One region of the Variovorax sp. P2_H12 genome, then DNA from elsewhere that is predicted to be linked to it. Evidence: riboswitches for the same ligand, from Rfam matches in the RefSeq annotation. Region 1 holds a riboswitch; the other holds the start of a gene.
What was found. A riboswitch is a leader RNA that binds a small molecule or an ion and turns the genes downstream of it on or off. The one in region 1 is predicted to bind glycine.
Positions count from the first base shown of each region.

Region 2: another riboswitch for glycine. It lies ahead of AC1DYK_RS22535 (D-amino acid dehydrogenase); the one in region 1 lies ahead of gcvT (glycine cleavage system aminomethyltransferase GcvT).

Region 1 is NZ_JBFUFO010000025.1:43,578-48,413, reverse strand. Features, by position in the region: gene AC1DYK_RS19215 (TRAP transporter large permease) at 1-729, shown strand, start outside; gene AC1DYK_RS19210 (hypothetical protein) at 816-1,349, shown strand; glycine riboswitch at 1,393-1,479, shown strand; glycine riboswitch at 1,498-1,612, shown strand; gene gcvT (glycine cleavage system aminomethyltransferase GcvT) at 1,661-2,824, shown strand; gene gcvH (glycine cleavage system protein GcvH) at 2,888-3,265, shown strand; gene gcvP (aminomethyl-transferring glycine dehydrogenase) at 3,291-4,836, shown strand, end outside.
Region 2 is NZ_JBFUFO010000029.1:126,234-131,069, forward strand. Features, by position in the region: gene AC1DYK_RS22530 (FAD-dependent oxidoreductase) at 1-1,152, shown strand, start outside; glycine riboswitch at 1,175-1,276, shown strand; glycine riboswitch at 1,277-1,396, shown strand; gene AC1DYK_RS22535 (D-amino acid dehydrogenase) at 1,486-2,802, shown strand; gene AC1DYK_RS22540 (FIST signal transduction protein) at 2,763-4,031, opposite strand; gene AC1DYK_RS22545 (PhaM family polyhydroxyalkanoate granule multifunctional regulatory protein) at 4,074-4,784, opposite strand.

The DNA.
Region 1 (4,836 bases):
ATGGCCTTCGTCTACGTCTACTGCAAGTTCAAGGGACTGGGCAAGAACGACGGCGACGGCCGGCTCGGCGTCGGCACCGCCACCTGGCGCGCCGGCTGGGCGCTGCTGATGCCGGTGATCATCCTCGGCGGCATCTACGGCGGCATCTTCACGCCCACCGAGGCGTCGGCGGTGGCCGTGCTGTACGCGCTGATCGTCGGCACGCTGATCTACCGCGAGATCCGGCCGGCCGAACTCTATGCGGTGCTGCGCAAGTCGGTGGTGTCCTCGTCGGTGATCATGTTCATCATCGCCAACGCCGGGCTGTTCGCCTTCCTGATCACGCGCGCCGGCGTGCCCGACGCCATCGGCCGCTGGCTGCAGGAGGTGCTGCAGTCGCCGGCGATGTTCCTGCTCGGTGTCAATGCCGCCCTGTTCGTGATCGGCATGTTCATCGAGACCAGCGCGGCGATCATCGTGCTGGCGCCGATCCTGGCGCCGGTGGCGATGCACTTCGGCATCGATCCGGTGCACTTCGGGCTGGTCATGGTGGTGAACCTGGCGCTCGGCATGATCACGCCGCCCTTCGGCGTCAATCTGTTCGCGGCCTGCACCGTGGCGCGCATCTCGCTCGACCGCATCGTGCCGTACCTCATCCCGTTCGTGCTGGTGATCCTGGCCTGCCTGATGGTGGTCACCTACGTGCCCGGCATCTCGCTCGGCTTGCGCGACCTGGTCTACTCGAAGTAGCACCCCACCGATGCGGACGGTTTCACGAAGCCGTCACGCAAGAGGCCCATGCTGCGGCGCTCGACCACCGAACGCCGCAGCATCCCATGTTCCTCATCAAGACCGACAAGGCGCGCCATGAACTCCGCCCCGGCTGCCGCAGCCTGGGCCAGCGCGAACGCGCCCTGCTGCTGATGGCCGATGGCCAGCGGTCGGTGACCGACTTCGGCCAGCTGTTCGGCGGCCGGGACGAAGCCGGGCGTGTCGCGCTGCATCTGGTGCGCGAAGGCTACCTCCTGGATCGCGGCCCCCTGGCGCACGACCGCGTGCCGGTGCCGGCGCCGGAGCAGCAACAGCCGGCCGACCCCGCGCCGGCCGCGGCCGATGCCTTCGACGGCAAGCGCTCGCTCGCCACCACGCGCATGTTCCTTTTCGATCTGTGCGAACGCATGTTCGTGCGGCGCGATCCCCTGCTGGCCGACCGCTTTCGCGAGCTGCTGCGGGAGGCCCGCGACCGCACCGCGATGCTGGCCGTGGCGGGCGCGATGCTGGACGAAATCGAACAGGCAGCGGGCACCGAACGCGCCGAGTCGATCCGCGAGCGCATCGACCGGCTGCTGCCTTCGACGGCCGTGCACTGAAAAACGCCGGCCGGGTGGCCGCCGATTCCCTTACACTCGCCCGGTCAGGAGAGCGTCCCGCCACCATGGGACCGCCGAAGGCGCAGGTCCCTCGAAACACGGGCCCGAACGCTCAGGCAAAAGGACTGACGAAGCGCCCGTTCCCGGGCGTTTCCTTGCTGGAGAGAGGCGGTTCGTCGCGCAGTCGCGCCGGTCCGTCCACCGAAGGAGCAAACCCCGATCGTGGGGCGAATCTCTCAGGTAAAGCGGACAGCAGGGGTGGCCCATGGCTTCTCGCCATGGAACTAGACTGCCCCTTTGGAGATACGCCCTTGGCCGCCGCATCCGACGATCTGCAGAAGACCCCGCTCCACGGCCTCCACCTGGAGCTCGGCGCCCGCATGGTGCCCTTTGCCGGCTACGCGATGCCGGTGCAATACCCCGCCGGCCTGATGGCCGAGCACAAGCACACGCGCGAGGCCGCCGGCCTGTTCGACATCTCCCACATGGGACAGCTGCGCCTGGCCGGGCCCGATGCCGCCGCCGCCTTCGAGAGCCTGATGCCGGTCGACGTGATCGGCCTGGCGCCCGGCAAGCAGCGCTATGGGCTGCTGCTGAACGACGAAGGCGGCATCCTCGACGACCTGATGTTCTTCAACGAAGGCCAGGATTCGCTGTTCGTGATCGTCAACGGCGCCTGCAAGCAGGCCGACATCGCGCACATCACGGCCCGGATCGGCCAGCGCTGCCAGGTGCTGCCGATGCCCGACCACGCGCTGCTGGCGCTCCAGGGGCCGCAGGCCGCGGCCGCGTTGGCGCGCCTGTCGCCCGGCATCGAGCGCTTCGTCTTCATGACCGGCGGCACGGTGCAGATCGGCGGCATCGCGGCCTTCGTGACGCGCAGCGGCTACACCGGCGAGGACGGTTTCGAGATCTCGGTCGCCGCCCGCGACGCCGAGCCACTGGCCCGCCTGCTGCTGGCCCAGCCCGAAGTGAAGCCGATCGGCCTGGGCGCGCGCAACTCGCTGCGGCTGGAAGCCGGCCTGTGCCTCTATGGCAGCGACATCGACGCTGGCACCACGCCGGTCGAGGCCTCACTCGGCTGGGCGATCCAGAAGGTGCGGCGCACGGGCGGCGCACGCGAAGGCGGCTTCCCCGGCGCGGCCAGGGTGCTGGCGCAGCTCACCGCCGCCAACGGCGCGGCCGGCCACCTGGACCACGAGACACTCAAGCGCAAGCGGGTCGGCCTGGTGGCACTGGAACGCATTCCGGTGCGCGACGGCACGATGCTCGAATCCTTCGAGGGCGGCCTGGCCATCGGCCAGGTCACCAGCGGACTGTTGGGCCCGACCGTCGACCGGCCGGTCGCGATGGGCTACGTCGCGCTGGCCTATGCCGAGCCCGGAACACGGATCCAGGCCATCGTGCGCGGCAAGCCGGTGCCGATGGAAGTGAGCACCCTGCCCTTCGTTCCCGCGCGCTACCACCGGGGCTGAGGCCTCCCCCGATTTCTCGATTTCTCGATTTCTTCAAGCCAGACACTTTTCAAGGAGTTTTTCATGAGCCTCAAGTACACCAAGGACCACGAGTGGGTGCGGCAGGAAGCCGACGCGGCGCTGGTCACGGTCGGCATCACGGTGCATGCGCAGGACGCCCTCGGCGACGTGGTCTTCGTCGACCTGCCCGAAGTCGGCAAGAGCTTCGCCCAGGGCGATGTCGCCGGCGTGGTCGAGTCGGTCAAGGCTGCGGCCGACGTGTTCATGCCGGTGTCGGGCGAAATCACCGAGGTCAACGAGGCGCTGCGCGCCGATCCCTCGCTCGCCAACAGCGCACCAATGGATGCCGGCTGGTTCTTCAAGGTGCGCGTGAGCGACCCCGCGCAGCTCGAGCCGCTGCTCGACGAAACCGCCTACGCGAAATTCTCCGCCGACAACTGACCCCTACGCCCGACCGGACCCTTCCATGCCGACGCCCGTGCTGCCCACTTCCCCCTCGCTCAGCGAACTCCAGAACGCCGAAGAATTCATCGCGCGCCACATCGGCATCGAAGCCGAGGACGAAGTCCGCATGCTCGCCGCCGTCGGCTCGGCCACGCGAGCCGAACTGATCGACGGCATCGTGCCGCCGGCCATCCGCCGGCGCCGGCCGATGCGGCTGGCGCCGCCGATCACCGAAGCCGATGCGCTGGCCGAGCTGAAGGCGATCGCCGCCAAGAACAAGGTGGCCAGGAACTTCATCGGCCAGGGCTACTACGGCACCCACACGCCCGGCGTGATCCTGCGCAACGTGCTCGAGAACCCGGCCTGGTACACCGCCTACACGCCCTACCAGGCCGAGATCTCGCAGGGCCGCATGGAGGCGCTGGTCAATTTCCAGACCATGGTCTGCGACCTCACGGGCATGGCGATCGCCAACGCCTCGATGCTCGACGAGGCCACCGCGGCGGCCGAGGCGATGACGCTGGCCCGGCGCAGCGTCAAGAGCAAGAGCAACGTGTTCCTGGTGTCGGGCGACTGCCATCCGCAGACCATCGAGGTGATCCGCACGCGCGCCGCGCCGCTGGGCATCGAGGTCAAGGTCAGCACCGCCTCCGAGACGCTGCCGCACCTGATGGCCAGCGGCGGCTTCTTCGGCGCGCTCGCGCAATACCCGGCCACCACCGGCCAGGTGCACGACCTGCGCCCGCTGGCCGGCCACGCGCACCAGTGCGAGGCCGCCTTCTGCGTCGCGGCCGACCTGCTGGCGCTGACGCTGCTGGCGCCGCCGGGCGAATGGGATGCGGACATCGTCTGCGGCACCACCCAGCGCTTCGGCATGCCGATGTGCAACGGCGGCCCGCATGCGGCCTACCTGGCCTGCCGCGACGAATTCAAGCGCTCGCTGCCCGGGCGGCTGGTGGGCGTCAGCGTCGACGCGCACGGCCAGCCGGCCTACCGGCTGGCGCTGCAGACGCGCGAGCAGCACATCCGGCGCGAGAAGGCGACCTCGAACATCTGCACCGCGCAGGTGCTGCCCGCGGTGGTGGCGAGCATGTACGCCGTCTACCATGGACCCGAAGGCCTGCGCCGCATCGCGCAGCGCGTCGCCCTGCTGACCGCGGTGCTGGCGCAGGGCCTCGAACAACTGGGCCGCGAGCTGGTCAACGGCACCGCCTTCGACTCGCTCACGATCCGCACCGGCGACGACACGCAGGCGATCAACGAACGCGCACAGGCCGCCGGCATCAACCTGCGCCACCGCCTGCAGCACCACCTGGGCGTCTCGCTCGACGAGACCACCACGCGGGCCGACGTCGTGACGCTGTGGGGTCTGTTCGCGCCGGCCGGCACGCCGGCGCCCGACTTCGACGCCATCGCCGCCACGGCGGCGCCGCGCCTGCCCGAGGACTTGCGCCGCACGAGCGCCTTCCTGACGCACCCGGTGTTCAACACCCACAAGAGCGAAACCGCGATGCTGCGCTACATCCGCAGCCTGAGCGACAAGGACCTCGCGCTCGACCGCAGCATGA
Region 2 (4,836 bases), on a different contig from region 1:
GACCGGCACGCGACGCCGGCGGCCAAGGCGCGCGGCCTGGCCGCGGTCGGTGCACATTCGCCCGCAGTGCGGCCCGGACTCGCAGCGCCCCGGACCGCACAACGCTGGACCAAGATGTGCGGCCGCATGCGCCGCCGGCTGGCCGGCCTGATCAACCAGGCCATGGGCACGCCGCCGCCGAAACGCGATCCTCTCGACCATCTCGTGCGCCTGGCCGCCTACAGCCGCAAGAGCGCGCGGGCGCTGCGCGACGAAGATGGCGTGCCGCAGGGCCCGCGGACGGCCGGCCTCCTGAACCTCTTCACCGACCCCGAGGCCTTCCGCGTGCGGACGGCCCGGGCAAGCCATTGGACGGGGCTCGGCTGCGAGGAGCGGCTGCTGTCGGCCGACGAAGCGATCGGCATGGAGCCGGCGCTGAAGGCGATCCGCGGCAAGCTGGCCGGGGCGACCCATGCACTCGAGGATCCGGCGCGCGATCCGACGCAATTCGCGGCCAGCCTGGTGTTCCTGTGCCGTGCGGCGGGCGTGCGCTTCATGACCCGGCACACGGTGGTCTCGCTCAAGGAGCGCGACGGCCGCCTCGACCACGTCGAACTGCTCGATGCCGCCGGCCAGCCCGCCACGCTGCGCGCCCAGGCCTACGTGCTGGCGCTGGGGGCCTCGAGCGTGCCGCACGCCGAGGACCTGGGCATCGACATGCCGCTGCGCTTCCTGCGCGAGTACATCGTCACCATGCCGATCCTGGACCCGGCGAAGGCGCCGCGCATCGCGCTGCGCGACCGGCAAGGCAAGCTGCGCATCACGCGCGTCGAAACGGCGGCCGGCGAGCAGTTGCGGATTCAGGCCGTCGTGCAGGCCGGGCTCGACGAGACGGCCGAGCCCGACTCGGACCGCTTCCAGGCGATCGTGCGCCGCACCGAGATGCTGCTGCCCGGCGTCGCCGACGCCAAGCAGGCCCGTTTCGAGACCGCCATGCATGCGGTCAGCACCAACCGGCTGCCGATGATCGGCAAGACGCGCTTGCCCAACCTGTTCCTGAATACCGCGCCCGGCACCAGAACCTGGATCCATGCCTGCGGCGCGGGCAAGTCGATCGCGCGCATCGTCAGCGGCCTGCGGCCCGAGCTCGATTTCGCCTTCCGGCGCCCCTAGGCCGGCGCTGCGCCGCTACAATCCGCACTCTGCAGGAGAGCGGGCCCACGGGCCCCACCGAAGGCGCAAACTCCCATAAACGCTCAGGTCGGCTCACAAGATGAGCCTGTACTGCAGTTCACTGTCAAAGCCGTCTGGAGAGCCATCACGCCGCTTGCATGCGCGCGCGTGGTGCACCGAAGGAGCAAACCCGCTGCGGGCGCAGCGGGTGAATCTCTCAGGTACCGAGGACAGGGGGAGCGGCAACTTGGACTCTCGGTCCGGTTGCTTTCGTTGTCGACAGCATTCCGTCTCCGTTGCGTTCAAGCGCTGCAACCTTCAAGGGTTCTCGATATGCGCGTGATCGTTCTTGGCGCCGGCCTGCTCGGCGTGACTTCGGCTTACTACCTCCAGCAACTCGGCCACGAAGTGACCGTGATCGACCGCCAGGCCACGCCGGCGGCGGAAACCAGCTTCGCCAATGGCGGCCAGATCTCGGTCAGCCATGCCGAGCCCTGGGCCAACCCGGGGGCGCCGCTCAAGGTGCTGCAATGGCTCGGCAAGGAAGATGCGCCCTTGCTGTTCCGCATCCGCGCCGACATGCGCCAGTGGCTCTGGGGGTTGCAGTTCCTGCGCGAATGCACGCCGGCGCGCACCCGCCACAACATCGAGCAGATCGTGCGCCTGGGCACCTACAGCCGCGACACCCTGCAGCAGTTGCGGCGCGACACCGGCCTGGACTACGACCAGCGCACCCAGGGCATCCTGCACTTCTACACGACGCAGAAAGAGTTCGATGCGGCGCTGAAGCCGGCCGAGCAGATGCGCGCGCTCGGCTGCGACCGGCGGGTGATCTCGGCCGACGAGGCGGTGAAGCTCGAGCCCGCGCTCTCCCACATCCGTGCGCAGCTCGCCGGCGCCACCTACACCGCGGAGGACGAATCGGGCGACGCCAACCGCTTCGCGCGAGAGCTGGTCAAGCTGGCCGAGGCGGCCGGCGTGCGCTTCCTCATGAGCCACACCGTGACCGCGCTGCGCGAAGCCGGCGGCAGCATCGACCACGTCGAGGCGACCGACAGCGAGGGCCGCTTCCAGCGTATCCGCGGCGATGCCTTCGTGCTGGCGATGGGCTCGCTGAGCCCGCTCTACGCGGCGCCGCTCGGAATCCGCCTGCCGATCTACCCGGCCAAGGGCTATTCGGTCACGATGCCGGTCAAGGATGCCTCGAAGGCCCATCAGGTCTCGTTGACGGACGACGAGTTCAAGCTGGTGTTCTCGCGCTACACCTCGGCCACCGGCGACCGGCTGCGCATCGCCGGCACGGCCGAGCTCAACGGCTACGACCGCGACCTGAACCGGGTCCGCTGCGAGGCCATCGTGCGGCGCGTGGAGCAGCTGTTCCCGGGCGCCGGCAACGCGGCCGAGGCCCAGTTCTGGACCGGGCTGCGCCCGGCGACACCGAGCAACGTGCCGCTGATCGGGGCGACGAAGCTGCCGAACCTGTTCCTGAACACGGGCCACGGCACGCTGGGCTGGACCCATGCCTGCGGGTCGGGCAAGTCGATCGCGCGCATCGTGAGCGGACTCGCACCCGAGGTCGACTTCGCCTTCACCGGGCTGCGCGCCGGCCTTCAGTCGTCGTTGGTGAAGACCGTCAGCACGCCGGTGTAGCCGTACAGGTGGTTGCGGGCGATCTCGCCGGCGGCGAAGAAGCCGACCAGCGGGACATCGCCCAGAGCATGCCGCACGATCTGCAGCTCGGCGCCGGGGGCGCCGAAATGCGGTCCGCCGCGGCCCGAGCAGCTCACATAGATGGCGCCCGCGATGCGGCGTGCCGGATGCGGCGCGGCCTCGGCCTCGCCGGCCGCGACCGCGCGTGCGGTCGCCAGCGTCTGCTCCTGCGGTTCGAGCTCCTCGCGGATCTCGGCGCAGACGCGCATCAGGTCGGCGCGCGCCGCCTGCGCGTTGCGGCGGCAGAAGCTCATGCGCATGCCGGCTTCGGCAACATCGGCGATCGCCACGCCGCGACGTGTCGGATCCAGCCCGATGATGTGGCGCACCCGCACGTCGGCGCCCAGGTCGCCGGTGCGCCGGACGCCGTCGCTGCCGGCCTCGGCCAGGCCGACCAGGGTCGCGCGCACAGCGTCGATCGCCTGCTCGGGTGCATCGAGCGACACCCGCAGGTCGGCCAGCAATACGTCGAGCGCGGGCTCGCCGTCGAGCTCCAGCAGCAGATTGCCGTCGGCCTTGGTGATCTCGCGCTCGCGCGAGACCGGCTGGCAGCCTTGGGTCACACGCGACACCAGCCGCACACCCTCGCCGAACACCACGCCCGAGAGGCCGCCCGAGAACACGCCGCCGACCGCGCCGTGGCCACGGATGTTGCCGTTGCCGCCGATCGCGAATTGCAGCGAGCCGACACGGCCGGATGACAGGCCGCCGAACAGGTAGCCGGTGTCGGTGCGCTCCGCCATCTCGGCGATCAGTTCGCCCAACTCGGGCGTGCGCGGGTCGGCGTGCACCAGCGCGGTATGGGCCGCGAAGCCGCTCATTTCCGAGCTGGCGAGCGGCGCCACGCCGGAGAACACGCGGTATTGGTCGCTCGGCAACTCGCACAGCATCACGCTGAGGGCCGGCTCGTCGAAATACTCGGCGTTGTTGGCCGCCACACCGACCCCCACGGTGCCGGTCCAGTCGGTGATCTCGGGCAGTTCGGCACCCAGGTGATCGAGGATCTCCTGGGCGTCTTCCCCGTAGTGGTCGGTGATGTAGAGCAGGCCCAGGGTCGGCGAGCGCGCATAGTCGGGCAGCGCCATCTGCGCCCGCAACTGGGCCAGCACCAGGCCGGCGGCCATGCGCCATTGCGGGTGGGTGGCATGCCCGGAAGGAAACAGCTTCATGGGCTCGGCTTTCTTTTCTCTCTCGGAGGCGAGGAATCGGCGTCAGCGCGCACGCTTGCGCGCCGGCGCCGGGCGTTTGGCAGCCGCCGCACCGCCGCGGGGCGGCGCCGGAGCCTTCTTTCGGGCGGCGGCCGGCCTGGCGGCGCTCTTGGCCGGGGTCGAACGCGCGCCCGAACCGGCCGCGTCGGCCAGCGGCTGCGCCATGGCCGGCACCGTGAGCTGCGAGGCGTCCTGCAGGGCCGAACTGGCGATCTGCTGGAACTGCTGCGTGAGGGCACCCCACCATTGCAGTGGGTCGACGACCCCGGCCCCATCCGCCGCGGCCGCGGCAGGCGTCGGCGCCGGTGCCTCTTCGGCTTCCGGCGCCGCCTCGGGCGCGGGTGCCGCGGCCGGCGCCGCGGTCCGGAACGCAGGTGCCGGTGCGGGCGCTGCCGGCCGCGTGAAGGCGCTCGCGAGGTCTTCCATGCGCACGTTCATGCCGCGCAAGGTCGACAGCGTCATCTTCTGCACCTCGAGCGCCTGGATCGTCGCCTTGAGCGCATGGCCATTCTGCTCGAGCCAGTACTGAACGGTCTTGAGCTCCTGGATGCGCTTGTCGACCTCCTCGACGCTCAGCGTCGGCGCCACCCAGTTCGACAGGCTCGGCAGCCCTGGCACGGCGCTGGGCGTGGTGCTCCCGCCAGCCAGGTTCTTCAGGAAGTCGAAACCCGGAACGAACTGACTGAAGGCGAAAGGCTTGCTGGCGTCGCTCATGGGGGGTGCTCCGGAAGTGTGTTTCTTGTGCAGGCAGCTTACTCCAAGCGTC